3 regions of the Phyllobacterium sp. SL163 genome follow, and region 1 is predicted to be linked to each of the others. Evidence: predicted binding sites of a transcription regulator. Region 1 holds the regulator's gene; each other region holds the start of a gene.
What was found. Region 1 encodes PhoB, which activates phosphate uptake and scavenging genes when phosphate is short. Its sites were predicted from a motif close to TGTCATNNANCTGTCAT; they were not measured.
Positions count from the first base shown of each region.

Region 1 (10,232 bases):
AGAAATGCACGAGCGCTTCCAGGAACGGCGTGGGCGTTGCAAGGGCATTGCGGCTGCGCGCGTCGATCTCGCCGCGGTAAAGCAGGCGGGCCGCCTTGTTCAGCTCCTTGCGCAGGGCGATTTTCTCGTCGCCGTCGAGCGCCTGCAGCTTTTGCCGGTCACTGGCATACTGCGTCGCGATTTCGGGTGTGGTCTGGAGCTGGGCAAACGCTGCCGGGCGCGGTTCGTAGCGGCCGATCTGATCGAGCAGCCAGTGCCTGGGGTCGGCTGGGAGCGGTTCGCTAGCCCGCTTTCCCAAACCGAAGCGATTGACCGCAATGGCCGCCGCCGCATCTGTTGCCGTTGTAACCATGGTCTTCTCCGTTCGCAGCCTGTCTGGCATTGACAGTCATTGAACGGGGGCACCGGAAAATTCCGTCGCGGGCATTCATTGTTTTTTTGCCGGCGTCTGCCGCAAAATGACATTGCGCTTTTTCAAACCCTCGACGAGCGTCTTGCGGTCCTCCGGCGACAGGCTTTCGGCAAAGGCAACGATGGTCTGCTCGATGCGTGTCCGCAGGGCGAAATCGGCTTCGCGGGCTTTGGTCAGTTCCGCGTTGACCGCAGCCGGATCGATGACATCCTGTGCCAGCAGCCGGGCAATCTCGGCACGGCTTGCCCGTCCGGCATCGGCCAGGGGTCCATTGTCCTTGCGGGCCGCTGCCAGATTTTGCCGCAGTGCCTTCTGTTGCTCCGGCGTCAGATATTCGGCGGCAAAGCGAACGCCGCGCCGGTTCTCCGTCGTCCAGGAATGGCCGAATGTGTGCCAGATGTAGCCGCCGCCGATCACGCCGCCGGCAATGAAGACATTGAGGGCAAGCGAAGCGACGAGAAGGATGTTGCGTGACCGTTCACTCATTTACTCTTCCAGTTCATCAGAGATGTTGAAGGCGGTGACCGCATAGGCCTGGTCCTCATATCCGCGCGATTCGGCGGAATGAATGACGCCGATGAGAAGGGCGCCGGTGATCGCGCCCGCCAATCCAATGCCGGCGAGCCCGGTGCCCTGCCACCAGAGACGGGCGCGCTTCCAGCCGGACCAGGACCTGCCGGAGGAGGCGATGATGCGTTCGCGCAGCGCAGCCTCCGCCGGGGCGGTCCGGTACTGCGCCAGCATCCCGTCGAGTTCCGCCGCCAGCCTGAGCGCCGGCTGGGCGATATCAGGATGCTCCCTGATGAAGGCGACGGCGCCGGCCTGTTCGGGCGGCGGCCAGCGCCGCACCTCGGCACCATAGATCTCGGTCAGTTCCTGAAAACGTTGCGGGGTCATTTTGCCTTCTCCTGTTGGGCAGTCTCTTCCAGGGCTGTCCGCAAATTGCGCCGGGCACGGGCCAGAAGGCTCTCCAGGGCTTCAATGCTGATATCCATGATCTGCGCTGCCTCGATATTGCTGAACTCCTGATAATATTGAAGCACGATGGCCTCCCTCTGCCGGTCGGGCAGGGAGGCGAGGGCCCGTTTGATCCGGTCGCTTTCGTCCCGGGTTGAAAGCGACTGTTCCGGGTCGGGGGCTGGATCTGCCCTCTCGGGTGTCTCGGCCACCGGTTGTTCCCGGTGCCGGCGCAGGCGGTCGTAGCAGAGATTGAGCGTGACCCGGTGCAGCCATGTATCAAAGGTCGCCCGGCCGCTCTGCCAGCTGCCCGCCTGCCGCCACAGCCGGATAAAGGCTTCCTGGGCGACGTCCTCGGCTTCATTCCGGTCGCCAAGCATCCGCGCCGCCAGGGCGAGCAGGCGCGGCAGCTTGCGTGTCACCATGGTTCGGACGGCCGCATCGTCATGCTGGCCGATCTTCACCAGCAGTTCTTCATCCGTGTTGCGATTGTCCAAGGTTTTGCACGCTTGCCGTTACTCCTGTGAACTGTCGGTGGCGCCCTTCTTGTGTCCGTGGCGTTCCTCTTTGGTCAATTGGCCATCGGAATTTGTGTCGAGGCGCTCAAACCGCTTCTTCGCTACAGTATCCATTTCCGCCGTATCGATGAAGCCGTCATGATTTGTATCGATCCGGTTGAACACCGCCGTGGGATCGCGCTTGGCATTCTTTGCGGCGGGGCGCTTCAGCCACTCCTCGAGCGAGAGTTTGCCGTCGCCGTCTGTATCGAATTTGAGCAGCCGCGCCCGGGTGGCGGCCTGATATTCGGCCAGCGAAATTGTGCCGTCGCCATTGGTGTCGGCCTTGGGTGCCGCCATCGCCAGGGTTGCGGGCAGGGACAGTGGCACCATGGCAAGAAGAACCGCAGCTACTTTCGATTTCATCAAACTTTTCCTTTCAGCAGACTGTCATTTGTCGTGACTTAAACGGCGGGAGCGGGACAATCCGTCGCTTGCGCGGAATTTTTTTGAAACCGCAGCGGGGGGACGGTATTGTCCCCCTGCGGCGTATGGCAGGGTTGCCTGCGCGAGTGTCGCAATTGAGCGTCATGAACCCACTGGAATCGTTGAGCTTATCTTCACTGTGCCAAGCTGTGCAAAATCCATAGACGGTTAACTTGATGGTTTTAGAAGGAATTTTGATTCCGCCGCGGGCGCGGCTCACGCACAGGCCGCGCTACAGAACTGTAACAATAGTGTCATATGACTGTTATATTGGTTCTATAGACGGCAGACGACGTCGGAGGCGTCACACAGTTAATCCAACAGGAGCTGCTCCTATGAACAAGCTTATTTCCACCACTGCTCTGATTGCGATCTCGGTGATTGCCACGACAGTTGGCGCATCCGCTCGCGACCAGATTCAGGTCAGCGGTTCATCCACAGTGCTGCCATATGCCAAGATCGTCGCCGAAGCTTTTGGCGAAACATTCCCCAAGTTCAAGACCCCGGTCGTTGAATCCGGCGGTTCGGGTGCCGGCATCAAGGAATTCTGCAAGGGCGTTGGTGAAAACACCATCGATATCGCCAATGCCTCGCGTCCGATCAAGGACACCGAGTTGAAGTCCTGCGTTGACGCTGGCGTCAAGGACGTTGAAGAAATCCGCATCGGTTATGACGGCATCGTGTTCGCGACCGACATCAAGGGCCCGGATTGGGCGCTGGAGCCAAAGGACGTCTATACCGCTCTTGCTGCGCAGGTCGTTGTCGACGGCAAGCTGGTTGCCAACCCGAACACCAAGTGGAACCAGGTTAACCCGAAGCTGCCCGATTGGGACATCGCCGCCTACATTCCTGGCGAAAAGCACGGCACACGTGAAGTTTTCGAAGAGAAGCTGATGACTGGCGGTTGCAAGGCCACCGGTGCAGCCGATGCGATCAAGGCTGCCGGTCTTGACGAAAAGGCCGCTGCTGCTGCCTGTATCGCTGTCCGCAAGGATGGCAAGGCTATCGACATCGACGGCGACTATCCGGAAACACTGGCTCGCATCGATGCCAACAAAACAGGCGTTGGCGTCTTCGGTCTGGCCTTCTACGAAAACAATGCGGACAAGCTGAAGGTTGCAACCGTCAACGGCATCAAGCCAAGCACGGAAACCATTGCCACCGGCAAGTATCCGGTTTCGCGCCCGCTGTTCTTCTACGTCAAGAAGGCGCATCTCGGCGTCATCCCCGGCCTGAAGGAATATGTGGACTTCTTCCTTGCTGACCAGATGGTCGGTCCGGATAGCCCGCTGGTCGAATACGGCCTGGTTGCTGCACCGGATGCAGAGCGTGAAGCTCAGCGCTCCGCATTCGCCGCCGGCAAGACCATGGCTGGCAAGTAAGCCGATAACCGGCGCGGACAGAACCCTGTCCGCGCCGGATATTTCTCGGGGCCTATGCTCTCGTTGCAGGACAGATCGGGGAAGCGTTGATGTCCACCTTGTTGGTTTTAGTGATTGTCGTTGCGATTGGTCTTGTCGGGTTCTTTCTTGGACGCCAGCGTGCCATCAGCAAAGATGACAGAAGTGTCAAAGCCCATTCTCTGCCGCACTATCACGGCTGGTGGGTTTTTCTGGTTTCCGTATTGCCAGCAATTATCTTCATCCTGGTCTGGGCCATCGGGTCGAGCTTCTATATCGAGCGCCAGGCCATCAACAGCCTGCCGGTGCACAACAGCGAAAGCGTCATTGCTAGCCAGAGCCTCGAGCTTGGCATGGTCGGCGGCATCGCGCGGGGTCTCGACAAGCTGACGGACCAGGAGCGGGCGAACCTTCCAACCACGTTCTCCGAATTGCGGCCGCTGCTGTCGAGCAAGGGCGTGGCCCTGGCGACGGAAGGCCAGGACTTCATGATCCCCGTTGCCGTGCAATGGAACAAGAGCACGGCGCGCGCGCATAATATCGGCGCGGTGGTGGCCATTGTCCTTGCAGTTGCCGGTGCGATCTTCGGTCTGTCCGGCGTCAATGTCCGCACGCGGGCCCGCAACAATGTCGAGCGGATCATCCTCTGGGGACTGCTCGCGGCCTCGACCATCGCCATCCTGACGACGGTGGGCATCGTTCTGTCGATGCTGTTCCAGACCATCACCTTCTTCCAGTCCGTAACCCCGTCGAGCTTCTTCTTCGGCACCGTATGGGATCCGCGCTTCTCCGCAGCCGGCGGCAATGGTGCGCAGGGTCAGTTCGGTCTCATTCCGCTGCTTGCCGGCACGCTCTATATCGCGCTGGTCGCCATGCTGTTCGCCGTGCCGGTCGGCTTGTTCGCCGCCATCTACATGGCCGAATATGCCAGCCGCAGCGTGCGCTCTGTCGTCAAGCCGCTGCTTGAAGTGCTGGCGGGCATCCCGACGATCGTCTACGGCTTCTTTGCCCTTGTCACCGTCGGACCGTTCCTGCGCGATATCAGTGCTGCCATCTCGGGCGGCTATCCCTTCATCATGGCGCAGAGCGTGCTGACCGCCGGTATCGTGATGGGCGTGATGCTGATCCCTTTCGTTTCCTCCCTGTCGGACGACATCATTACCGCCGTTCCGGGGTCGCTGCGTGACGGATCGCTCGGGCTTGGATCGACCCGTTCGGAGACGATCCGCCGCGTCGTGCTGCCTGCCGCATTGCCCGGCATCGTCGGCGCACTGCTGCTCACCGCATCGCGTGCCATCGGTGAAACGATGATCGTGGTTCTGGCAGCCGGTGTTGCGGCGAATCTCAACATCAATCCGTTCGACGCCATGACGACCATCACCGTCAAGATCGTCAACCAGCTGACAGGCGATCTCGAATTCAATTCACCGCAGACGCTGGTGGCATTCGCCCTTGGCCTCACCCTTTTCTTCATCACGCTGGCGATGAACATTTTCGCGCTATACATCGTGCGTAAGTACCGGGAGCAGTACGAATGACCGACACAACACTCAATCCTGCGGCAGTTGCTCCGGCAAAGGTCGTCCGGCGCGACATCGGTCTGAAGCGCCGCTATGCCGCCGAGCGCCGGTTCAAGATTTACGGCATCACCGCGATTGCCATCGGCCTGTTCTTCCTGGTTGCGCTGCTCTACTCGGTGATTTCCAACGGCTACACGGCGTTCTGGCAGACGGAGGTCAGCCTCTCGGTCAAGCTCGACGAGAAGGTGATCGACCCCGCGAACAAGCGTGCGACCGACCCGACCGTTCTGCTCACCGCGAACTATCCGATCCTGGTGCGCAATGCCCTTGCCGAAAAGCTGGGCGTCAGCCTTGACGACAAGCCGGCGATCCGCGAACTGAGCAAGCTTGTCTCCGACGGCTCGCGCAGCCAGCTGCGGGAACTGGTTTCAGGAAATCCGGCACTGATCGGCACGACGCAGACCCTCTGGGTGCTGACCGGCGGCGACATCGACTCGGCCTTCAAGGGCCAGATCGACCTGAGTGTCGATCAGGCCAACCGCAAGGTATCGGACCGTCAGGTTGCCTGGATGAACACGCTGGCCAAGGAAGGCGCCATGGCGCAGCGCTTCAACAGCGGCCTGTTCACCTTCGGCGCATCGAGCCGTCCGGAAACGTCGGGTCTCGGTGTGGCCCTCATCGGCTCGCTCTACATGATGCTGATCGTTCTGTGCCTTTCCCTGCCCATCGGCGTGGCCGCATCGATCTATCTGGAAGAATACGCCAAGAAGAGCCGCCTGACAGACATCATCGAGGTCAACATCAACAATCTCGCCGCGGTTCCGTCCATCGTCTTCGGTCTGCTCGGGCTGGCCGTGTTCATCAATTTCTTCGGCCTGCCGCGCTCCGCATCGCTGGTCGGCGGCCTGGTGCTGACGCTGATGACGCTGCCGACGATCATCATCGCCACCCGTGCGGCCTTGCGCGCCGTGCCGCCATCCATCCGCTCGGCGGCACTGGGCATCGGTGCCTCGAAGACACAGATGGTGTTTCACCATGTGCTGCCGCTGGCCGCCCCCGGCATCCTGACTGGCACGATCATCGGCCTTGCCCACGCGCTGGGTGAAACAGCACCGCTGCTGCTCATCGGCATGGTGGCCTTCGTTGCCAACTATCCGGTCACGCCGCTTGATCCGTCAACCGCCCTGCCGGTGCAGATCTACATGTGGGCGAACGAAGCGGAGCGGGCCTTTGTCGAGCGCACATCCGGCGCTATCATCGTGCTGCTTCTGTTTCTTGCAGTCATGAATATCGGGGCCATCATTCTGCGTCGCCGCTTCGAGCGGCGCTGGTAGGTAAAACGGGAGCGAACAATGAATCTCATGACAGAACGATCTCTCGAAAAAGCGGTAAACGACAAAATGAGTGCACAGGTCAATACGATCAAAATGCAGGGCAAGGATGTCACCGTTCACTACGGTGAAAAGCAGGCCCTGTTCGGTGTCAGCCTCGATGTGCCTGAGAAGATGGTGACGGCGCTGATCGGCCCGTCCGGTTGCGGCAAGTCGACCTTCCTGCGCTCGCTGAACCGCATGAACGACACGATCGAAGGCTGCAAGATCGGCGGCAAGATCACGCTCGATGATGAGGATATCTACAATCCGAAAATCGACGTGGTCGAGCTGCGCGCCCGGGTCGGCATGGTTTTCCAGAAGCCCAATCCGTTCCCGAAGTCCATTTTCGAGAACGTGGCCTATGGCCCGCGCATCCATGGTCTTGCCAAGAACCGGCACGAGCTGGAGGAAATCGTCGAGAAGAGCCTGCGCCGCGCCAGCCTGTTCGACGAGGTAAAGGACCGCCTGCATGAAGCCGGCACCGGCCTTTCCGGCGGCCAGCAGCAGCGCCTGTGCATCGCCCGCGCCATTGCCGTCAGCCCGGAAGTCATCCTGATGGACGAACCATGCTCGGCGCTCGATCCGATTGCCACGGCAAAGGTCGAGGAGCTGATCGACGAACTGCGCCAGAACTACACCATCGTCATCGTCACCCATTCGATGCAGCAGGCGGCCCGCGTTTCGCAGCGCACCGCCATGTTCCATCTCGGAAATCTCGTCGAGGTGGGCGATACGGAAATGATGTTCACCAATCCGACGGAAAAGCGCACGCAGGACTACATCACCGGACGCTTCGGCTAATCACGGGAAACAGGGATAAGAATATGACCGAGTCGCAGCATACCGTCCGTTCCTATGACGACGAACTGAAGTTCCTGACGCACAAGATCGCCGAAATGGGCGGCCATGCCGAACGCATGGTCGAACAGGCCGTCACCGCCATGGTGAACTCCGACAACGCGCTGGCCCAGCGCGTCATTTCGGATGATCTCATCCTCGATGCCGGACAGCGCGAGATCGACGAAAAGGCCATCACCATCATCGGCAAGCGCCAGCCCATGGCGATCGATCTGCGTGAGATCATCGGCGCCATCCGCATTTCCTCCGACCTCGAACGGGTCGGCGACCTCGGCAAGAACATCGCCAAGCGGGTTGTCGCCGTCACCGATACACGCCAGACACTGTCGGTCTATCGCGGCCTGCAGACCATCGCGGAACTCGCCCTGACGCAGCTCAAGGACGTGCTCGACGCCTATGCGACACGCTCCGTGCAGCAGGTCAACATCGTGCGCGAGCGCGATGACGAAATCGATGCGCTGTATACCTCGCTGTTCCGCGAACTCCTGACCTACATGATGGAAGACCCGCGCAACATCTCTGCCTGCACGCACCTTCTCTTCTGCGCCAAGAACATCGAGCGCATCGGAGACCATGCGACGAACATTGCTGAAACGGTCTACTACATCGTGACGGGTGCCCAGCTTCCGGCCGAACGGCCCAAGGAAGACCAGACCCACAGCATCATCGTCGATGAAGCCAGACAGCCTTAAACAGAATCAGGATTCCAGCAATGGCGATCGCTCCCAAAATCACTGTTGTCGAAGACGAGGAAGCGCTCAGCGTCCTTCTCCGGTACAATCTTGAAGCCGAAGGCTATGTCGTCGAGACAATCGCACGCGGTGACGAGGCGGAAATTGCGCTGCGTGAAAAAGTGCCGGATCTGCTCATTCTCGACTGGATGCTGCCGGGCCTTTCCGGCATCGAACTCTGCCGCCGCCTGCGGGCACGGCGCGAGACGGAAATCCTGCCGATCATCATGCTGACGGCGCGCGGCGAAGAGAGCGAGCGGGTGCGCGGCCTTGCCACCGGCGCCGATGACTACATGGTCAAGCCGTTCTCCACCCCGGAACTGCTTGCCCGCATCAAGGCCATGCTGCGCCGGGTCAATCCGAGCCTGCTGTCGCATGTGCTCAGCTTCGGCGACCTGAAGCTCGACCGCGAGCAGCACCGCGTGTTCCGCAAGGAACGCGAGCTGAAGCTCGGGCCGACCGAATTCCGCCTGCTGGAATTCCTGATGCAGTCTCCCGGCCGGGTGTTCTCGCGCGGTCAGCTCCTGGACAATGTCTGGGGCGCTGACATCTATGTGGACGACCGTACCGTCGACGTGCATGTGGGGCGGCTGCGCAAGGCCATCAATATCGGCCGCTCGATCGATCCGATCCGCACCGTGCGCGGTGCTGGGTACTCGTTCGGGTAATCAGTGCCTGCGCGAGAGTTCGCGCGTCGCTCCTTCGATGCCCGCCAGGGTCATGGGATACATGCGATGCGCGAAAATCTTGCGGATCATCGCCGTCGAGGCGGTGTAGTCCCAGTACTGTTCCTTTGACGGATTGAGCCAGGCGGCGTTCTTCCAGTGGTCGAGCACCCGGCCGAGCCAGACCGCCCCGGCCTCCTGGTTCCAGTGTTCGACTGATCCGCCCGCATGGGAAACCTCGTAGGGCGCCATGGCGGCATCCCCGACGAAGATGACCTTGTAGTCCGGTCCGTATTTATGGATGAGATCGAGCGTCGGGATTTTTTCCGCGTGGCGGCGGCGGTTGTCCTTCCACACGCCCTCGTAGAGGCAATTGTGGAAGTAGAAATATTCCATGTGCTTGAATTCGGAGCGGACGGCGGAGAACAGTTCTTCTGCGATCCGGATATGTTCGTCCATGGAGCCGCCCACATCGAAGAACATCAGCAGCTTGACATGATTGCGCCGTTCGGGCCGCGTCTGGACATCGAGATAGCCGTGTTCGGCGGTTGACCTGATGGTGCCCGACAGGTCGAGCTCGTCATCGGCGCCTTCGCGCACCCAGCGGCGCAGCCGTTTGAGGGCAACCTTGATGTTGCGGGTGCCCAGCTCGACGCTGTCGTCGAAATTCCTGAATTCGCGCTTGTCCCACACCTTGACCGCACGGCGGTTGCGGCTTTCGTCCTGGCCGATGCGCACGCCTTCCGGATTGTAGCCATAGGCACCGAAGGGTGAGGTTCCGGCCGTGCCGATCCATTTCGAGCCGCCCTGATGCCGGCCCTTCTGCTCCTCAAGCCGCTGGCGCAGGATTTCCATCAGCTTGTCGAAACCGCCCAGTGCCTCGATCAGCTTTTTCTCTTCTTCGGTGAGGTGTTTTTCGGCCAGCCGGCGCAACCATTCCTCGGGCAGATTGGCAATGTCGATGCCGCTCTCGCCGCCGAGCAGTTCCAGCCCCTTGAACACGTGGCCGAAGACCTGATCGAAGCGGTCGAGATGGCGCTCGTCCTTCACCAGGGCGGAACGGGCGAGATAGTAGAACCCTTCCACATCATAGGTCACCAGCCCCGCATCCAGCCCCTCAAGCAACGTCAGATATTCCCGCAGCGATACGGGAATCTTGGCCGCCTTGAGCTCGAGGAAGAAGGGGAGGAACATTGTGGGACCCTTTTATTGCAAGCGATGAACGATGCCGGTTCTCTCGATGGGGCGGATGGCGAGCGTCATCCCTGCCTCCTCGCCATGAAGGCCAGCCGCTCGAACAGATGCACGTCCTGCTCGTTCTTCAGCAGGGCGC
Region 1 is NZ_JAFCVE010000001.1:511,932-522,163, forward strand. It holds gene ACP7B1_RS02555 (DUF1800 domain-containing protein) at 1-352, opposite strand, end outside; gene ACP7B1_RS02560 (periplasmic heavy metal sensor) at 428-898, opposite strand; gene ACP7B1_RS02565 (hypothetical protein) at 899-1,309, opposite strand; gene ACP7B1_RS02570 (RNA polymerase sigma factor) at 1,306-1,866, opposite strand; gene ACP7B1_RS02575 (acid-shock protein) at 1,885-2,292, opposite strand; gene ACP7B1_RS02580 (substrate-binding domain-containing protein) at 2,688-3,734, shown strand; gene pstC (phosphate ABC transporter permease subunit PstC) at 3,824-5,290, shown strand; gene pstA (phosphate ABC transporter permease PstA) at 5,287-6,606, shown strand; gene pstB (phosphate ABC transporter ATP-binding protein PstB) at 6,673-7,446, shown strand; gene phoU (phosphate signaling complex protein PhoU) at 7,470-8,195, shown strand; gene phoB (phosphate regulon transcriptional regulator PhoB) at 8,216-8,902, shown strand; gene ACP7B1_RS02610 (VWA domain-containing protein) at 8,903-10,093, opposite strand; gene ACP7B1_RS02615 (AAA family ATPase) at 10,159-10,232, opposite strand, start outside.

Region 2 (10,232 bases), on a different contig from region 1:
AAGCCGCAGCAGAAGCTCGGCAACCTCGTTGCCCGCATGGCGGTCAAGACTGGCCGTCGGCTCGTCAGCGACGATGACGCCGGGACGCTGCAACAACGCGCGGGCGACGGCGACACGCTGCATCTCACCACGCGACAATGTCTCGACCCTCTGACTGACACGGTCGATCCCGGTGGCTGAAAGCAGCGCCAGCGCACGCTCCCGCTCCTCGACGGTCAACCGACGCGCAAGCCTGACCGGGAGCACCACGTTATCGAAGGCGGAAAGCCCGGGGAAAAGATGGAAATCCTGCATGACAAGGCCGATGTTGCGTGCGCGAAAAGCATCGCGCCGGCCGGAGGAAAGACGGGTGATGTCCATGCCGTTCCAAGAAATTTTGCCGTGCGTGACGTTTTCCAGGCCGGTGATCGCGTTGACGAATGTGCTTTTTCCCGAGCCGGAAGCACCCGTGATCGCCAGCTGGCCACCGGCCGGCAGATGAAATCGCTCGATGGCAAGGACCGGCGCAGCCAGGCCCGGAAAATGCATTTGGAGATCGGAAACGTCGAGTGCGAGCATGGTGTCAGACGGTCCTGAAGGCCGCGTTCCGAAGACGCAACTGGCTGATGAAGCCGGTTTCCGGATCGGTCCAGGAACCGAACTCCAGCACCCCACGCGCGATGATCGGCGCATTGAACTGCACGAAGGTCTGCTTGGCCGAGAGATAGACGACCATGATATTGTCCGGCCAGTCGGCGTCTGAGGAACAGAACGGGCAGAGCGACATCGGGATTTCCGTCAGGACGAAAAATGCCGCCTCCGCCTTGAGGGGCGGCGCCATGAAGCCGCTGATGGCAATCTCCTGGCCGCTCAGTTGCTTCACCTTGTCGGAAAATTCGAGACCGAGCGGACCAAAGCTTTTGTAGAGCTCGCCGAACCCCAGTTTCTCGGCTGCGCTTGCGCTTGCGGCAATGCCTATGAAAGGCAAGACCGCAGCGGCCGTGAGCAGCGCCCGACGACCAATAGCAAAGGTCTTCTTCTCCGTCATCGCAATCTCCTTAAGCGGGAAGACAGGCGGCTTTCGGCCGCCTGTCCTGTTGGTCCGCCGGACAGATTTACATCTTTGACGCACCGAGCGCGAAAGCGTCAGCCAGGACGCGGTAGACGTCGCTCTGTTCCATGTAACCACGGAAGCCTTCCGCACCCGGGCCAACGGCCTGAAGCACGACATCGTCCACCGCGTGAACACCGCTATCCTCATCGCGCGGGATGTTGCCCTGGACAAAGACGGCACCCGGCACGTCCTTGTAAGCTTCGTTGGCGACGTATTCCTTCTTCTCGTTCTGGATCGCCGGAACGAAAGGACCATCGAGCTTCGGACGGAAGGTCTCGTAATGGTCAGGGCCGTTGTTGGCTGCGATGAACAGACGACGGGAAACATCGACGCGGTCCGGATAGCCGTCGCCGTCCTTGTCTTCGTAGTTCGGGAAGCCTGCCGCGGCGTAGGTGCCGACCTTGTCGCGCATTTCCGTGCCCGGCTTATCGTCATCGACGGTGCCAATGATCGAAACGCCATGCGTATGGTCACCGGTGACGACGATCAGCGTATCCGGATTCTTCGTCTGGAATTCGCGTGCAGCCGCGATGGCTTTGTCGAATTCGATCGTATCGACCAAAGCGCGATCCCAATCGAGCGGATGGCTCATCTTGTCGATGGACGCAGCCTCCACCATCAGGAAGAAGCCATCCGGATTCTTCGACAGCCTGTCGAGCGCCACCTTGGTCATATCGACCAGGCCCGGCTGGTTGGGAAACTTGTCGACGGTTCCCTTTTTGAGGAATTCGCGATCGAGCGTGACGTCGAGGTTGCCGGTGTGGAAGAGGCCGAGCAGCTTGCCCTGGTTCGAGCCGGACGCGGCGGCCAGTTCATTCTTGTCGGTGGCGAGGGCGTAACCGGCCTCCTTGAAGAGCGCGATATAGTCCTTGTCATCCTTGCGCTTCGAACCGGGCACGTCCTTGGCCAGGAAGTAGGCCGAGCCACCACCGAGCAGCACGTCCGGCTTGACGTTGTACATCATGCCGACGATGTCAGCCTTGTCGGCGCGCTTGCGCGTATGCGAAACGAGCGCGGCAGGTGTCGCGTCCTGGACTTCGGATGTCGTCACGATGCCGAGCGACTTCTTGCCGGTGCGGCGCAGAGCCTCACCGATCGTTTCGACCTTGGGGTCGTCCTGGCTGGCTGGCGTGCGGTCAGCATAGACGCCAAGCGCATTTACCGCGGACTTGTGGCCGGTCATATAAGCCGACATGGTGTTGGCGCTATCAGTGGCGATGGCCGAGGTCGAGGAGGTGCCGATAAAGGCGACGGGCGGGATGTCGTCCATGGCAAGGCGGCCATTGGCCTTCCCCTCGGTCATACCCTTGGACATGAGGCGGGCACCGGTGCGATGCGCAACGGAAAGGCCATCACCCAAAAGGAAAATGATGTTCTTGGCCTTGGGCGTGTCTGATGTTGTGTATACATCCCAGCCGACCGATTTCTTCTCGTCGCCAGCCGACACCTCGACCTTGTACTGGCCGGGCTTCGCAAGCTTGATGTCGCGCAGGATGAGCGCGGATCCAAGCACCTTGTCTTCGGCGCCCTTCTCCTCGGCGACGAATTGGGCGGCCTTGCCGAAAACGGCGTCGTAGCTCTCACCGTTGATCGTGACTTTCACGTCTTCCGGCTTCACGACCTTGCTGAATTCAACCTTGAAATCGAATGGCGAGCCTGCGAGGACTGTGGCCCGGTCCAGCGGATAGATCGTTGTCGCTTGGGCCGCTCCGGACAAGAGTGCCACCGACGACGCCGCAAGGAAAAGTTTACGCATTTCATACCCCCAACTTGGTTAGCTTCCCCCCTCCTTTATAAATCCCGGATGACAGCCGGATGAAATCGCGCCAGTTTTTACAACCCGTAAGTTCACAGGATGCAACGATCACAGCAGCTTTATTGCAGAACTTGCCGTGGGGCATTGTCATGTCTGAAGCCCAATGATCGGAAGCCAGCTGCATAAAATCGCTGGTGATCGGAAAACGATCGTTTGTTGTTCCTGCCAAAAGGCTTATCCGCAAATTGGATAAGTTCCTTACCCGCCGGCGAACGGGTTTTTCACGCATCTTATTGCGGAAACCGCAAGATAATATGATTGAATATATCATGTTTATTGGCTAAAGCGGTGTACAGTTCCACGCAGTCAGGAAAGATGCCATCATGTTTGGTAAGGGCCTCAAGTCTCTTTGTGCAATCGGTTTGCTCGGCCTTCTAACCGCAGCATCGGCGTCGGCCGACAATGCAAAAACATTGTCAATTGTCGATGATCGTGGAACCACCATTGAAGTTCCCGCTAATCCCAAGCGTATCGCCTCCATTTCCTACTTTGCTACCGACGTGGCATTTGCGCTTGGCGTCAAACCGGTCGCAACGACCTATATGGCAGCCGGCCGCGAGCCCGATTTTCTCCTCGGCCTGACAAAGCAGATCAAACAGATCGGCCAGCGCGCCAAACCCAATCTGGAACTGCTGTCGGAAACAAAGCCTGACATCATCATTGCCATGCGCCGCTACACGATTGGCAATGCCGAGCAATTGCAGAAGATCGCACCCTACGTGGCCTATAATATGGAGCTTTTGAGCGAAAGCGATCGCGAGATTTCCCAGCTTGCACAGGTGCTGGGCAAGCCGGAACGCGGTACGGAACTCAATGCCGCTTTCCGGCAGCACCTTGCCGAGTACAGCACCAAAGCGCCGAAGGACGTGCATCCGCGCTTTCAGATCATGTGGGCCGGAGATACGCCATGGTCCTTCCACACCGAGAATACAACGGCCTCGATCGTTGCCGCGCTTGGCGGCGACAACATTGCCGGACCAATGCGCCAAGGCGGACCGTTCGGTGTGGAGTTGAGCCTTGAGACCATGCTTGAAAAAGACCCGGAGGTCATTTTCGTCTATGATTCCGGTCCGGATCGTCCCCACGAGAACAATCCGATCTGGCAGCAGCTTTCGGCGGTCAAAAATGGCCGCGTTTTCTATGTCGGTGATCATTGGGTTGAAGCCAATGGTCCGATAGCCCGCGAAATCGTTTTGCGTGAAGCAGCACATTATCTGTATCCGGAGACCTTTCCAAAGGTGGATGTCAAAGCCGAGGCGGCAAAATTGATCCCTGCCGATATCCAGTAGCGATATCTCCTTGGCACGGCGGCAAGCAGCAGGCATGGGACGGTCATTGGTCATGACCACACTCATCGTGGCGGCAACCCTTTTGGTGATTGTTGCCGGCCTGCTCGTCGGGGCCAAACCGCTTGGATTGTCCAAACTATGGCCGGTGCTCCTGTCGCCGGATGGAAAGATCGATTCCATTCTTGTCTGGTCGCTGCGCCTGCCCCGCAGCCTTGCTGCCGTGGTTGCCGGTGCCGGCCTCGCCGTCTCGGGGTATCTCCTGCAGGCGCTGACCCGCAATCCGCTCGCTGGTCCCGATATTACCGGCGTTGCGTCGGGCGCGGTGGCACCCATCGTCTTCTGTTTCGTATTCCTGCCATGGATTTCGTCGGTGTATTATCCCTTTGTCGGACTGGCGGGCGGTTTGGCCGCCGCTTCCGTCACCCTTTGGGTATCGCGCGGCGGCGAGGGGCGACCACTGCATCTTGCACTCGGTGGCATCAGCATCTCCCTCTTCCTGGGCGCGGCAACGACCTATGTGCTCCTCTTGAGCGGACCGCAAGCGCCATCCCTGCTCTTCTGGCTGTCCGGTGGTTTTCAAGGCAGATCGTGGCCGCACCTTCTATACATGACACCGTGGGTGCTCGGCGGCCTGGCCGGCGCCTTTGCGTGCCACCGCATCATCGGCATGCTTGCTCTGAGTGAACATGCATCCATTGGCATGGGACTGAACATGCGTTTCTGGAAACCGGTCCTGCTGCTGTTCGCCGTGCTTCCCGTTGCAGGTGTCGCGCCGGTCGCCGGGCCGGTTGCCTTTGTCGGCCTTGTCTCGCCGCACATCGCCCGGCTGCTCAAACCGCATAACATCGGCTGGTCCATTGCGCTGACGGCGGCCATCGGTGCGTTGATGGTCGTGACTGCCGACGTCATCGCACGCAGCGTCGCTTTACCGCGCGAGCTGCCGGTGGGTATTATCACAGCGCTGCTCGGCGGCCCCTTCTTTATCTATCTGGTCCAGACACGCCGCTTTTCGCTGAAAGGCGGACAGTGACGATGACCGTGTCCGTTCCCGTTCACCGCCGTTCCCTGTTTGGACCAGTATTGGCTCTCCTGGCCATGATGGTGCTCGTCCTTATCGCCGCGGTGTTTCTGGGCGTTGCCGACATTCCGGCGAAAGATGTAGCGGCCGTCCTGACCGGACATGGCTCCGATGAAGCCAGATCGATCATTCTGGATATCCGGCTGCCGCGCATTGTCACCGGTATGCTGGCCGGGATTCATTTTGCGTTGGCTGGCCTCCTGCTGCAGACCATCACCCGCAATCCGCTCGCCGATCCGTCCATCATGGGGATTTCACAAGGCGCGACCCTGGCCGTCACCGTCTTCCTTGTCTTCACCGTTTACATCTCTGAGCCGGGCTCCAACACGCTCGCCGAGCTGCCCCTTGCATGGCTTCCCGCCATCGGCACACTGGGCGGCATGGCAGCGGGCGGCCTTATCTACGTCCTCGCCTTCCGGCTTGATCTGGGGCCGCTCCGGATTACTCTTTGCGGCATTGCAATCGGTGCCGTGTTGCATGCCGCCGCGATTGGGTTGATTGCCGGCTGGGGCTCGGCGCGCATTGAAATCCTGCTGGAATGGCTGTCCGGCAGCCTTTATGCGCGCAGCTGGACCCACGCCCTGTTGCTTGTGCCTTTCACAATCGCCGGGCTTGCAGCGCTCCCGGCCCTGCGGCGTTCCATAGACCTGCTGCGGTTCGACCCAGCAGTCGCGCGCTCCTTCGGCCTCTCCTATCGCAAACAGTTTTCAATCGTCCTGCTGTTGTCGTGCGCACTTGCGGCAAGTGCGGTCGGTGCCGTTGGCCCCATCATCTTTGTCGGTCTTGTCGTTCCCCATCTCGCCCGTTTTCTGGCGGGCCGTCATTTTGCCCTTGTGCTGCCGCTGACCATTGCCCTTGGCGCATTCGTCGTCACGCTGGGCGATCTCCTCGGCCGGCTGCTCGGGCAGGCCGAGGAGATTCCGATCGGGGTGATCACGGCCCTGTTCGGTGTGCCTGTGTTGATCGCACTCCTGCGCAAAATACCTTGAGGACCATAATGCCCCTTTCCTGCTCGCAACTGTCGGTTTTCTATGGTCGCCGCAAGGCATTGAATAGCTTCAACCTTGATCTGAAGCCCGGAGAGATTCGGGCCCTCATCGGCCCCAACGGCTCCGGCAAAAGTACCGCGCTTCAATCCATTGCCGGCTTGATCACGCCCCACGAGGGGCAGGTGGAAATCAACGGCAAGCCCGCCAGGGAAATGTCACGGCGCACCTTGGCCAAACAGCTAGCATTCTTGCCACAGCAGCCGTCAGCTCCGGACGAGATGACCGTCGAACAGCTTGTGCGGCAGGGCCGCTATCCCCATGTCGGTCTGTTTCGCAGCTACAGCAGTCACGATGAACGGGCGATAGAATGGGCATTGGAAAGCACAGGGCTGGCCAATCTGGCGGACCGGAGCCTGCATGAATTGTCCGGGGGCGAGCGGCAGCGCGCCTGGATATCGGCGGCGCTTGCCCAGGAGGCCCAAATCCTGCTGCTGGACGAGCCTACATCCTTCCTCGATATCGGCTTTCAGGTGGAAGTGCTCAATCTGGTGCACCGCCTCAGCCGCGAAAGAGGCGTAACAATCATCATGGCCATTCACGATATCAACCAGGCGATCTCGATCAGCGACCGCATTTCCCTATTGGAAAAGGGCCAGTTGCTCTTCGACGGCGAACCGGACGCGCTCGCCGGGAGCGGACTGATCGAGAAGGTATTTCGTGTGCAGGGCAATTTTGTCCGCATCGCGCCCGGCAGCCGCCCTCATTTCGATATCGAGCTCATCCGGTCCGAAATTATGGTTTCACCAGCCGGAAAATGATCTTGGTCTGCGTGTAATAGGTAAGCGCATCGGCAAAATCCGGCATCCAGCCATCGGCGACAAAGGGAATGAAGCCGTCAAACTCGAGTTTACGCGCCGATACCTCGAACCCGGCACCCTCAAATACCCTGGCATAGTCGGTAATGGAGCGATCCTGCACGACCGTGTTGGTCTTCTCCGCAACAAGGTCGCGCCATTTCGGCCACAACGGGTTATCCGTATGGCAACCGGTGACCGCGTAGTAAACGCCCCCGGGCTTCAGACTTCGCCATATATCGCGCGCATGCGCTTCGATGTCGGCAACGAGATAGATCACCTCATGGCTGATCGCCAGATCGAACTCGCCATCCCAGCCCTCAACATGGGCCGCGGTCTGGTACTGAACGGGCAGATTACCCTTGAGGTCATTGGCCCTTGCAATTGATTGCTCGGCAATATCAACCCCGAGGGCCTTGCGAAACGGCCGGATTGCGTAGAGGTGGCGCAGCAGTCCACCTTGATTGCAGCCGAAATCCAGCACTGCCTTTCCGGAAAGATCCCGTTCCGGCAAAAGACCGATCAAATGCCGCCAGATCGGCGCATGCCCGTCGGCCATGGCATCCTCGGCGTCAGGATCGATGTACCAAGTGCTGATTTTTGGTGTGCTGCTGTGCATAGGAATCTCCGGTCATGTGTTGATGCACTTTTACACATTCCCGGAGGAGCACAACAGGAACTGCGGCAACATTGTTGCCTGCCAGACGGATAAATGTTGCGGGCATCTGATCATTCACTCCGCTTCCCGGCCCCGGCTGTAGTCTTCAGACGAAACCTTCTCCATCCAGGTTACGGTGTTGCCATCGAGTGCCTCCGATACCGCGAAATGCACCATTGGTTGGTCAACTGCCGCGCCGTGCCAATGTTTCACCATCGGCGGAATCCAGACAACGTCGCCCGACTCCATGATCTGGACCGCACCGCCTTCTTTCTGAACCCAGCCCTTCCCCGAAACAACGAAGAGTGTCTGGCCGAGGGGGTGCATATGCCAGGCCGTATGGGCACCCGGTTCGAATGATACGGTAGCCCCGCCTATGCGGGCAGCGCCGTCGCCCTTGTAGGCAGATGACACCTGGACCTTGCCGGTAAAGCATTCCTCGGGGCCGCTCACAGGTTGGCTGTCGCGCTTGATTACTTTGATATCGGCACCGGCCGGTGTTTGCGCGGTGGCGCCCTCCCTGCTTGCCAAAACCGTTTTGAGAACTGGCACCGCAGATATGGCACGCGGCCAACCGGCATAGAATCCCGCATGGGTAATGGCTTCGGCCGCCTCTTCCCGTGTCAGTCCGTTATCCAAGGCGCGGTTAAGATGGAATGCCAGTTGGTCAGGCTGTCCCATCGCTATCAGCGCTGTCATCGTAACCAGGCTTCGGTCGTGGGCCGACAGATCCGGGCGCTGCCACAGATCGCCGAACAGTGCCCGGTTGGTGAGGTCGGCAAGGGCGGGCGCGGTCGGCGCCACGTTGGCAGCCACGGACGCGCTGCGGGCAGCTTCTGCCGTAGCATCCAACTGGATAAGTGCATCGTCGCTATCCCTGACGGGCGCGATCTTCAGTTCGTCAAAGACCTTCTTGATCTCTGTCACAGCCGACATCGCATTGGGCCAGCCGGAATAGAATGCCAGGTGCGTGACCACTTCGCCCACTTCGCGGGCCTCCACGCCGTTTTCCAGCGCCCGCTTCACATGGTTGGCCAGGACGTGCCCCTTCCCGGTCGAGATCAAAACAGAAATAGTGACCAGGCTGCGATCGCGCGGACTCAGATCCCTGCGTTTCCACACTTCACCGAACAGAACATCATCGGTGAAATGGCCAAGCCCGGGCGCAACGTCGTAGACAGACGGCGGAGCCACGCGGGGGTTCTGCTGCGCTTCAGCACCCGTGGCTGCGAATGCCGACATGGCAAGACTTGTGGTGATGGCTTTCACGATGCTTCTCCTTGTTGGTAGATCCGGCGGCTTCTGGAATCGCCGATGGCCTGGGTTCTACGTGGGCATGGCGCGGGACGCCGCCGGCCATTGAGGCAAATTTACTCCTAGCCGATTAGCTCGACTAGATGCTAAGAACCAATTGGACTTATATTGGGGATTCATGAATGAAGCGAGATGAACTGGGTGACCTCGTTGCTTTTCTAACCGTCGCGGAAGAACGCAGCTTCACGCGGGCGGCCGCGCTGTTGGGTACCTCGCAATCGTCCCTCAGCCACTCGGTGCGTCGCCTCGAGGACCGCATGGGCGTTCGGCTGCTGACACGCACCACGCGCACCGTCGTCCCGACCGAGGCCGGAGAACAGCTTGCCGAAACGCTCAGGCCCGCATTCAACGATATCCGCGCGCGTATGGACGCACTTGGCGCCATGCGGCACGCGCCGGGCGGCACGATACGCATCACTGCCATCCGCCATGCTGCGGTGTCCATTCTCATGCCCGCCGTAACGCGTCTGATGCAGTCCTATCCCGATATTAACGTCGAGATCTCGGTAGAGAACCGGCTGGTTGATCTAGTTAATGAGCGTTTCGACGCAGGGGTCCGGCTCGGAGAACATATCGAAAAGGACATGATCGCGCTGAAAATCGGGCCGGAAATGCGCATGCTTGTTGTCGGCTCTCCAGATTATTTTGAACGGCACCCGAAACCACTCACCCCGCATGACCTGACGAAACACCGCTGCATCAATCTGAGACTGACCACCGTCGGCGGTCTCTATGCCTGGGAGTTTGAAAAAGACGGCAAACCGCTCAATGTCCGTGTCGACGGCCAGTTCGTCTGCAATGACGTCCCGATCATCATCGACGGGGCACTGGCAGGATTAGGCCTGGCATGCCTGCCAGACGATTACCTGCTCCCGCTGATCGGCGAGGGCAAGCTGGTTCCGGTGCTTGAAGACTGGTCACCGCCCTTCCCCGGATATCATATCTACTACCCCAGCAGGCGCCTTGCTTCACCCGCATTCTCGCTGCTGATCGATGCCCTGCGCTATCGCGGTTAATTCCATCACCTTTAGTTCATACCAGCGTGAACAGACGCCCATAGAACCGCGCTGAGCTTTTATCTATCTGTAAAAGCTCACTAATTCTGCGCCCGCGGATCATTCGTGATCTAGAAGTATAAACC
Region 2 is NZ_JAFCVE010000005.1:366,898-377,129, forward strand. It holds gene ACP7B1_RS13935 (ABC transporter ATP-binding protein) at 1-558, opposite strand, end outside; gene ACP7B1_RS13940 (hypothetical protein) at 563-1,027, opposite strand; gene ACP7B1_RS13945 (alkaline phosphatase) at 1,095-2,849, opposite strand; gene ACP7B1_RS13950 (ABC transporter substrate-binding protein) at 3,233-4,198, shown strand; gene ACP7B1_RS13955 (FecCD family ABC transporter permease) at 4,251-5,228, shown strand; gene ACP7B1_RS13960 (FecCD family ABC transporter permease) at 5,294-6,265, shown strand; gene ACP7B1_RS13965 (ABC transporter ATP-binding protein) at 6,274-7,083, shown strand; gene ACP7B1_RS13970 (class I SAM-dependent methyltransferase) at 7,058-7,738, opposite strand; gene ACP7B1_RS13975 ((R)-mandelonitrile lyase) at 7,853-9,046, opposite strand; gene ACP7B1_RS13980 (LysR family transcriptional regulator) at 9,214-10,107, shown strand.
Region 2: a site for PhoB is predicted at 2,898-2,914, ahead of ACP7B1_RS13945 (alkaline phosphatase). Genes of this name have one in related genera too.

Region 3 (10,232 bases), on a different contig from region 1:
TGTCGCCCTGCGTCTTCTGATCGAGGAAGGCGCCCAGCGTTTCCTTCGTCACCGTGTCATTGACGATCGCAATGGTATGATCGTCCTTCAGCGTGAGATAGAGCGGCTGGTCGGGCCGGGTGGCGGGCGCTGCCGTCGACGCCGGCAGGTCGACATTGATATCGACGGTGGCGAGCGGTGCGGCCACCATGAAAATAATCAGCAGAACCAGCATGACATCGATGAAGGGCGTCACGTTGATTTCGTGGTTTTCCTGCAAGTCGTCATCGGAAACATTGTGCCTGATACCGCCGGCCATGATCCGTACCCCCTATTCTGCCGCTGCGGCGCGGGGCTGATGCACCGGCGGCATCAGGGCGAAATCCACGTCGCGGCTGACAAGCCGCTCAACACCCGCCGAGGCGTCGGCCAACAACTGGCGATAGCCGGTGATGGACCGGGCAAACACATTGTAGATGACGACTGCAGGGATCGCGGCGACAAGACCGATGGCGGTAGCAAGCAAGGCTTCGGCGATACCCGGCGCGACAATGGCAAGATTTGTCGTCTGCGATTCCGAAATGCCGATGAAGGAATTCATGATGCCCCATACCGTGCCGAAGAGACCGACGAAGGGCGCCGTTGAGCCGATGGTCGCGAGCACGCCCGTGCCCCGGCTCATGCGGCGGCCGGCCTGAGCCTCGATGCGCGACAAGCGGGAGGAAACACGTTCCTTCAAGCCGTCAGCACCCGCATAACTCTGCGCTTCCTGCGACAGGCGCACTTCCTCGCGTGCGGCATTGACCAGTTGGGCTCCCGGTCCGCCGCGGCCTTCCAGTGCCTTTTCGGCATCGCGCAGGGTGCGCGCACTGCCGATGGCATTCAGCGCGCGATAGGCGCGGACCCTGGCGCCGGCCAGTTCCAGCGTCTTGGCCAGCCAGACAGTCCAGGTCACGAGCGACGCGAAGGCCAGTCCGATCATCACCCCCTTCACCACCCAGTCCGCCGCCATGAACATACCCCAGGGAGACAGATTGTGCGGGAGGGTTGCCTTGGTGACGGCAGCCGGTGCGGTCGACGCCGGAGCGGCCTGGAGAATGGGCGCAGGCGCCGCTTGAGGTGCCGGGGTGGCTTCAACCGGGCTTTGCTGGATGGCCTGAGGCTGCGCCGCCTGCGGCGCGCCTTCTTGCGCGATCACTGGAGAAGCCAGCAACAACAGGACCGGAAGGACGACCGCCCCTGCCCTGATACGCCCTGAAACATTCCGTTTCACTGGAAATCCGCCTGTGTTTTTGCGCATGACTTTTATCTTTCGCTCCTTCCGCCATCTCAGCCATCGGGCCGGCAAACTCCGCCGGCTCTCAGCGGGTCCGATGCGTGGCGTTTGATCTGGTGCAGCGGCTGTAATATTGTTGAGTATAATAATCAACTATTAACTTCTGCAACCCCGAGTTTTAGGACAATGTCATTTCGGGGGCATTTCGGGCGCCTCAATCGTCCCGTCTGGCATTGTCGCCGTCAAAACCGCGCCGCCAGTAGGCCACAACGAGATGTTTGGAGCGCTCGTGTTTTCGCTCCTTGCGCAGATGCGCCCGGATTTGCTTGAAATCAGTGAATTCGCAACCGGCCCAGACAAATGTGTCGGGCGAAATGACGGAGGAATCGAGACCTTCAACGATCCCGGCGAGCCGGCCGGTCGTCCCGGCGGGTGCGCCATCGCGATACACCCAGCGAACATCGACTGTTGCTGCGGATTGCAGGGGCTGCCTGTCAGCGGGGCTGTCGATTTCAAGAATGACGGTTGCCTCGGCCCCCGCAGGCAGCGTTTCCAGAATCCGGCCAATTGCAGGCAGGGCCGTTTCGTCGCCGACCAGGAGATATCGCCCCGCGTCTTCCACGCTGCCGCCGCCGGGGCCTGTCATTCCGACAATGCCGCCCGGTTTGGCATTCAATGCCCATGTTGATCCCGGCGTATCGTTGCCGGGATGAACGACCATGTCGATATCGACTTCGCCGCGCTCAATGTCGATGGTACGGATAGTATAGACGCGGGCGATCAGCGCATCGTCCCCCTCCGGCCAGACCGGACGGCCATCGCGCCCCATGGTCGGCCAAACCGGTTTCCGGCCTTCCGGCGCGAACAGCAGCCGGATATGCAGGCCGCCAATCGCAAACCGGGCAAGATTAGCACCGCGCAAGCGGATGCGCCGCATATGGGGCGTGAGATCGCGGGCACTCACCACCCGCATTTCGCGAAAGTAAGGCAGTTCGGTGCCGGCCAGACCATCGCCCACCCATGACAGTTGCGGCTTCTCCGCGCCGGCGAAGCCCAGAAGGCTGTCAGCCAGCACCATGCGGACATAGGCCAGCGATGTTTCATCATCGGCCTCGACATCGAGAGACAAGATATCGCCGGCAATTGTCAGATGCGCCTTGCCATAGGGCGTCTCGATGCGCCCCTCCGCGTCATCCCTTTCGACGCGCGCATGCTCGGAAAAGACGTTGCAGAGCTTGTCCAGCATGTCCTGCGGCGCCTGAAGTTTAACCGTAGCGGAGCTGCTCAGAACGGTCGGCATGGCAGACATGGGTATTCTCCTGGCATTGCGCGTCCGCTGTCCATCCATTGCGGATGATCATGCGGGGCCGCCGGGACCATATTAAAAGATGAATAATTGAGTCAAGTATTAAGACAAAAATTTCCGCCTGCCCGGAAGCGAGCCTGCCAGCCCCCTTCACAGGTCGTCAGACGATACCCCAGGCACGATAGCGGCCCCGCCCGGTCATCTCCCGCACGCCCAATTCGGCAATGAGATTGAGCGCGCCCCGCGGCGTCACTTTCAGCTCCTTGGCAATCAGCGCCGTTGAAACCATCGGCCGCGACAGAATGAGATCGATCATGCCGGGCAGGCTGGAGGTCGAGCGGCGGTCCTTCAGCTTGCGTTCCATCTGGACGCGGGCGAGGCTCAACCGGTCGATCTCCTTCAGACTGGCAATGGCCGATGATTGCGCAGCTTCCAGAAAGGCGGTGAGCCGCGTGTTGCGGTCACGGGCGCGGCGGCGATCGCGTGGTATCGCGCGCAACCCCGCATTGAGGACCGCCAGATGCGCCCGCGTCTTCATGCGCTCACGCAACATGGAGGCCACCAGCATGGGGCCAAGCCAATGCTGGTGCTGCAATGGTTCGATTTCCTCCCACGCATCCCAGAGCAGAGCCGCAGCCAGCATCGGCGGCAGATCGCGGGTGCGATCCATGACCACGAACCATTCCTCCATCCTGCCGTCTTCATCCCAGTCCGGATCGTAAATCAGAGAATCTCCATCCGGCGTCAGATGACCGGGAGAGATTGCTTCCGCTCTGGCCGGTGCAGTGTCACGCGTTTCCTTGGGCTGCTTCAGCAGGCGTTCCGAACGGTCGAGCAGCGCATCCAGCCTTGCCAGTTCTTCCTCGAAAGCACTTTCCGCTTCTGACCCCGGCTCGGAGGCAGCCTCGATGTCGAACCCGCGCACCGGTTCGCTGATAATCGGCGCGAGAAGCGCATCGCTACCCCAGCGCCCGCGCAGGCTGGCAATGCCCTTCGGGCTCAGTGCCCATTGCGCCGGACTGGAGGCGATCTGACGCCGGGTTCGCAGAATTGCGTGCGCCCGGGTCAATTCATGGGTTGGCGTCCTGATATCCATGCGGGCGTCATGCAGGACAAGGTCCTCCACATGAACAAGTTCGCCCGCCAGCCACAGCGCGTTGCAGGCTTCCATGAAATGCGACCGGGCAATCCAGCCTTCGTTTTCGCGCAACAAGCCGTCTTTGGACTGGCGGCTGCCCAGCGCACCGAAATCGCCCTTGCGGGCCACCCGTTCGTCCAGCCGCGCCAAAGCGTCTTCGGCGGCGACAACCGGGCGAAGCAGGTCTTTCAGGGAATAGTTCGTAGAATCATAAGCCATTGAAATCATGATAGGGGAATAGTGAAAGTGAAGCTATTGCCCAAGATGGAAAACGGCGTTCATCCATCCGGATATCAAAGAATACCGAAGCGGAAGGCGCCCTTTTTATCCGCGCCCGACCGGGCGCGGGCGCCGAGGACCAGAGAGGGATGGTCCTCGATCATGACGGCGATCAGCCGCAGCGACGCCGCGGCCTGCAGCGCCAGGGGCCGCGCCGACATCCCGGGAATGCCCGCTGCCATTGACCGGGCGGATGCGACATAGCCTGCGACGGCTCCGGTATCCTGCGTCTGCAGACTTATCATTTTCGCCAATTGCGCGAGGTTTTCCGAAACGCGATCGGCAATATCGTTCTCCAGTCGCCCCCATGACAACAGCCGCCGCAACCGGATGATTTCCGCCCCGAGGGTGACCGATGACAGGGCGTCGTCCAGCAGGGTTTCCCCCGCCTCCCGCATGGTCCTGAGAATCGGCATCAACTGGTTGATGCGGTCATAGGCAAGGCTGTTGAATGCGGACGGGCTCGGAACCCGGTCACGCAGACAGAGGCGGACAATATCCGTTCGCAACGCGCCCATCATCCGGTTCACCGTCACCTGCGGCCGCTTCGGCAGAACAACAATGAAGACGAGAAGTCCGATGAGGATGCCGACCAGAACCGACAGTGAGGTTTCCATGAAAACATGCGGTTCAAACACCATCGCCTCATGCGGTTTGAGGAAGACGATGAAATTGATGGCGAAAGCGGTTGCCGGCCCGACATGGCGCGGATCTACCATCAGCAGCGCCGCCGGTACGAGGATGGGAACGATGAAAAGGGCAAACCAGAACAGACCGGGGAAAGACGGCAGGATCAACTGTCCCAAAACAAAGGCAAACGGAACGGCGTACAACGTGCCCTTGAAAAATCCCCAGCTCGTCTGCAGCGGGTTGGGCATCGACGCGAACAGGCTGCACACCACTGCGACGATAATCGCCGCCGCTGCCGCATCCGCATGCCGGCTTTCCATCCAGTAGGCCGTCATCAGAGTTGTCGCGGCAACAGCGCGAACCGCATTCACCAGCGCCGTGCTGTGATCGCGGTAGACCGGCAATGCCGGCGGCTTCCTGCTGCCAGCCATATATTGCGAGCGGCTGCGCAGCGCCGAAAGACCGTTCAACGTCGCCTTGAGCCCGTCGAGAAACTCACCCAGCAGCGTCAAACGGGCCATCATGCCGATGCTGTCATCGCCCCACGGCCTGCCTTTCAGCTCCGCTATTTCGGCTGCGATGATATCAACCCTGCCAAGCCACGGCTCAACGGCGTCAACCTTGAAGTCGCGCGCCATGTCATCCAGCAATACCCCGAGTTTGTCACGCAGGCTGCTCCATGTCCCGTCGGACGAGGCCCGATGCGCGACGAGGATGTTCACAATCGACAGGCATGACATGAGATGCCCCACTGTATGGCGGGAATGGCGGCCATGCGTGACAAGGCTGGGGGCTTCCAGCCGGGCGTGAGCCCGCATGGCGGCAAGCGCCTGCGTGTCCGCGATCAGCTTCCTGTGCGCGGCCTTCAGGTGCCCGGCATCGCGTCCGGCAATCGCATCGCTGGTATAGCGCGCCAGATCGGCGATGCAGTTTTCCAGGCCTTCCACCAGCGCCGTCCGCGCAAGCTGCGGTCGAAAAAAGCGGCTGGCCACACCGGCACAGACGATGCCGAGCATAATCTCGGTGCAGCGCGCATAGGCAAATTCGGCCAGGAGATGCGGATGGCCAAACGCCGGGAGTGCGATAATGACGGCGGTATAGCCCGCAAGAGCCGCACCGTAGGATTCCGGGTTCCGCAACATCGAGGCCGCGTAGGTGCACAATGCCACCCAAAGGGCTATCGATGCCACAAACAGCCAGCGCATATCACCTGTCGCGGCGGTGATGGCCATCGCCGCCAAAGCCCCGATCAGTGTTCCGGCCAGACGAAACAATCCCTTGCTGATGACCATGCCGGCAATCGGTTGCGACACGATAAAGACAGTCATCATTGCCCATTGCGGCTGCTGCAGGTTCAACGCAAAGGCTGCCGTGAGGGCAAAGAGCGCCGCGACATTCGTTCTCAGCGCAAATACCCAGGCCGTCCGGCCGGGCCATGCGGGATGTTGCATGATGGTGTGGATGGATTGAAACATGGCGTCCGATCTGGCAGCTCCCCGCCCTCAATATATTTCACAGGCAGGCGGCACAACGGAAAGACGCTGCGTGGCCGTGCGTCTTCTTGCCACCTCGGCTTCATCCCGACCTTTGCCGTGCAACAACGCCTTCAATGGTCCCATTGTGTCACAAACGTGACATCCAACGGGCGCATGATCGCATGGCGACCATCACCCTAACGAGGACCATTTTATGCGTAGATTGCTCAGTCTGCTGACAGCGTTTGCTTTTGTCGGCCTTACCGCCGCCTATGCCGGCGAGGTCAAGCCTTTCAGCGATAGTAAGGAAATCGACCTCCTGACCATTTTGCCTCCGCCTCCCGCCAATGATTCGGCACAGACCAAGGCAGAAATCGGCGAAGTTCTTACCTTGCAAGTGACGCGGACACCGGAGATGGTTGCCCGCGCCCAGGCCGATGCCGAAGAAAATGTCTGGCGTTTCGCCGACGTTCTGGGTCCGGATTTCAACAAGGACAAACTGCCGAAGCTTGCTGCCTTTTTCGACCGGGTTGTTGAAACCGAAGGCGCTGTCGTTGATCCGGCAAAGGACGTCTTCAAGCGCCCGCGCCCGCATCAGCTGAGCGAACTCGTCAAGCCTGCCGTCAAGCCTTCCAATTCCGGTGCCTGGCCGTCCGGTCACACAACCGTTGGCACGCTGATGGGCATTGTTCTGTCCAACATGGTCCCGGAAAAGAAAGCGGAAATCATGGCCCGTGCCTGGGAATACGGCAATAACCGCATCGTCGGCGGCATTCACTACCGTTCCGACGTGGAAATGGGCCGCATTTCCGGCAGCGTCATTGCCGCGACAATCATGAAGCATGATGACTTCAAGGCCGAATACGAGCCTGCGAAGGCAGAGCTGCGCGCTGCCTTGGGTCTCGGCGGCGCCTGATAGCATCTGCGCCAGCCATTTCCCCGACAATGCCCGCCATGCGTGTTCTTCGCGCATGGCGGGTTAACCATCTACGACTTTAGTCGTACGTACGAGCCTGACCTTCGCCCGATGCACCAACAATGGAACAGGGGTACTTTCCGGCCCAACGCTTCACGAAAGCGTGATAACTGGAAGAGACAGCTATGTTCAGACCAAACCAGACGTGGCTCGCACCGCAGGTTGAACCCGATGTTCCTGGCCACGCATCAGCGACGGCCGCATGATCATGCGTTATCAGATACAGTTGCTTTCCATTGAATATTTTGCCCTGTCGCTTCTGCTTGGCCTCGTGCTGATACCCCTTCTCTCGTCTGATTTCTGGAACGCTTTGCGCGACAGAGTGATGATCCTGTTGAATTTTGCAGGCGGATGGAGAAAAGGGACAGCCGCGCGACAGGATGAATCCGCCAATCAGACGGAATCAGCGTCAATGCGCACCCATCCGTCCTATCGATTGCCTGAGAGTCAACGCACAACGCCGAAGCCCCGCTACAAGAGCAAGGGTGGCATTCGCTCCGCCGAGTGGTATGGAACAAGGAACCGGCCAGTGAGACGTCGGCTTAAATAACCGGCGAGGAATGAAAACGTGAGTTTTTTGCATGCTCTTCGTTTGCGTGGTCTGTTCGTCAAACTGGTGCTGATGTTCATGATCGTCGGCTTCGGCGCGCTTTTCCTCGTCAGTATCCTCATGAGCCAGTTTTCCTCCGGCCGCTACGAGAGCAGCATCCGGGGCTTCTTCAATGGCCTCGATCAACAACAGCTGACCGCTCTGGCGTCAGGCACCGATCCGCGCGACAAGGAAGCCTGCACCGTTCTGGCCAGCAAGATATTCTGGAATGTGGTGCGATCCGGTGTCACGCGGGTATCCGATTTCGGCATCATGTTTTCGTTTTTTCATAGCGGCCGGATGCAGGTCCGGATCATTGATGATAACGGCGTGGTATGTGCCACCCAGCCGGACGCGACACCCCTGCTCGGCAAGGCGCTGAGCGCGGCGGTGCATGCCGAACAGCCGAATTTCATTCAAAGGGACAATGACGACTGGGCCATGGTCAAGCGGGTAGCACTGCCGCTGGCCAACAACACCCAGGCATTGATCGGGCTTCATTACTGGTCGCAATGGGAGCTTTACGACGAAGTGCTCGATGCCACCGTTTATGACTATATCCGCACGTTCATTCTGATCAATTCGATGGGGGCGAGTGTTGCAGCCCTGTTTGTCTGGCGGCTGTTCCGGCGAATCAAGCGGGCGACAAACGCCGCGGACCAATGGGCCGCAGGCGATCTGCGGGCCCGCATCAAGGACGGTTCAAGAGACGAATTCGGGCGCCTGATGCAACGCTTCAACAGCATGGCGGATGCAATATCCAAGAGCTTTGATACGCAGAAGGCGCTGGCCATATCGGTGGAACGCAACCGCATCGCGCGCGACCTGCATGACACCGCCAAGCAGCGCAGTTTTGTGCTTGGTCTGAAGCTCACCGAACTGGAATATGAGGCGCAGGGGCACGCGCCGCTGCTGCCGACGGTGGAATCGGCCCGGCGTCTGGCCGATCATTTGCAGCAGGACCTGGAAAACGTGGTTTCCGGCTTCAACCTGCCCGCGATTGCCGATTACGGCCTGTATGAAACATTGCTGCGCAGTGTCCGCGATCTGCTGGCGGGGTCAGGCGTACAATGGTCGATCAATTGGCCTGAAGGCGCCCGCTCCACTTTTGACGGCGTCCCGGAAATAGCCCAGGAATTGCTCATGATCACCCACGAAGCCGTGGCAAACGCCCTGCGCCATGCGCAGTGCCGCACCATTCGCATCGACTGCAAGCCCGGTGCCCGCTGGCACTGGAGCATTGCCGATGACGGCCAGGGTTTCGATATCGGCAAGGCTCCCTTTGGCATGGGATTGTCGAACATGCGCTGGCGTGCGAACACATTGCCGGGCGGCATTATAACAATCCAATCGGAATCAACCGGCACATCCATCGATGTGTCGTTCAAGCTACCCGTGGCGGGGCAATCATGAGCACAACAATAGTCATTGCCGATGATCATGCCGTGGTACGCGAAGGTATTCGCGGGCTGCTGCGCATCGATCCCGGTTTCACCGTCCTTGCGGAGGCCGAAAACGGCGAGACCGCCATCTTGATGGTGCGCGAACACCGCCCCGACGTTCTCCTGCTGGATCTGATGATGCCGGGAATGGGCGACGCTGCGGAAGCCATGATCGGCCTCATCCGCAAGGCGAGCCCCGAAACCCACATCATGATTTTGACATCCAGTGACGACGACCGGCTGGCTTTCAAGGCTATCGAGGCGGGGGCCCATTCGTTCCTGCTGAAATCCATGCGCGGCGAACATTTGATGAATGCGATTCATGCGGCCAGCAAGGGGACGCCGACACTGCACCCCCTCGTGGCGCAGCGCCTTCTCAATTCGATCCGCAACCCGCAGCCGCGCCAGTTCGAGGACCTCACGGCCCGCGAGCTTGAAGTTCTGCGCTGCCTGGCCGAAGGCGGCAGCAATGCAAGGATCGCCGCCCAGCTCAACATCACTGAAAAGACAGTGAAGGCTCATCTGGGAAGCATCATGTCAAAGCTGGACCTGACCGACCGCACCCAGGCGGTCGCCCTGGCCTGGCGCGCCGGCCTGATGAAGCAATAACCCCAACGGAAACCCTGCTCAGGCAGCGCCGGAGGTCCGGTCCGGATTGCGCCGCAAGGTGTTCATTTCCGCCCTTTCCCGCGCCATGTTGCTGACCGCCGCCCGCAGGGTCGGATGCCGCGACATGAAGACGTTGAAATCACGGCGATCAAGCACAAGAAACTCGCAGAAATCGATGGCGACGACATCCGCCGTGCGCCGTCCGCCGCTCAGCAGCGCCATTTCCCCAAAGAATGCTCCGGGCTCAAGCCGCACCGGTTCGCTGTCGAGCTGGACCTCCACCGCGCCCGACGCAATGAAATACATCCCATCGCCGCGATCGCCGATCCGGATGATCCGTTCGCCGGGGGATGCGGATTTGGGTTTGAACAGCAGCAGGAGTTCCTCCTGTGCGTGCTCATCCACTTGCGCAAACAACGGGAAAGTGTCGATCAGCTGCTGCATCTTGAGCTGGTGCTGCCGGTTGCGCTCCTCGTTGATCGCCCGGATATCGCCGAGTTCACGCGCCAGCGCTTCCTCCCGCCGTTTGCCGT
Region 3 is NZ_JAFCVE010000010.1:99,193-109,424, reverse strand. It holds gene exbD (TonB system transport protein ExbD) at 1-298, opposite strand, end outside; gene exbB (tonB-system energizer ExbB) at 311-1,279, opposite strand; gene ACP7B1_RS21440 (siderophore-interacting protein) at 1,470-2,564, opposite strand; gene ACP7B1_RS21435 (RHE_PE00001 family protein) at 2,722-3,918, opposite strand; gene ACP7B1_RS21430 (FUSC family protein) at 3,993-6,083, opposite strand; gene ACP7B1_RS21425 (acid phosphatase) at 6,298-6,999, shown strand; gene ACP7B1_RS21420 (hypothetical protein) at 7,262-7,609, shown strand; gene ACP7B1_RS21415 (HAMP domain-containing protein) at 7,628-9,061, shown strand; gene ACP7B1_RS21410 (response regulator transcription factor) at 9,058-9,699, shown strand; gene ACP7B1_RS21405 (cation:proton antiporter) at 9,718-10,232, opposite strand, start outside.
Region 3: a site for PhoB is predicted at 6,230-6,246, ahead of ACP7B1_RS21425 (acid phosphatase). Genes of this name have one in related genera too.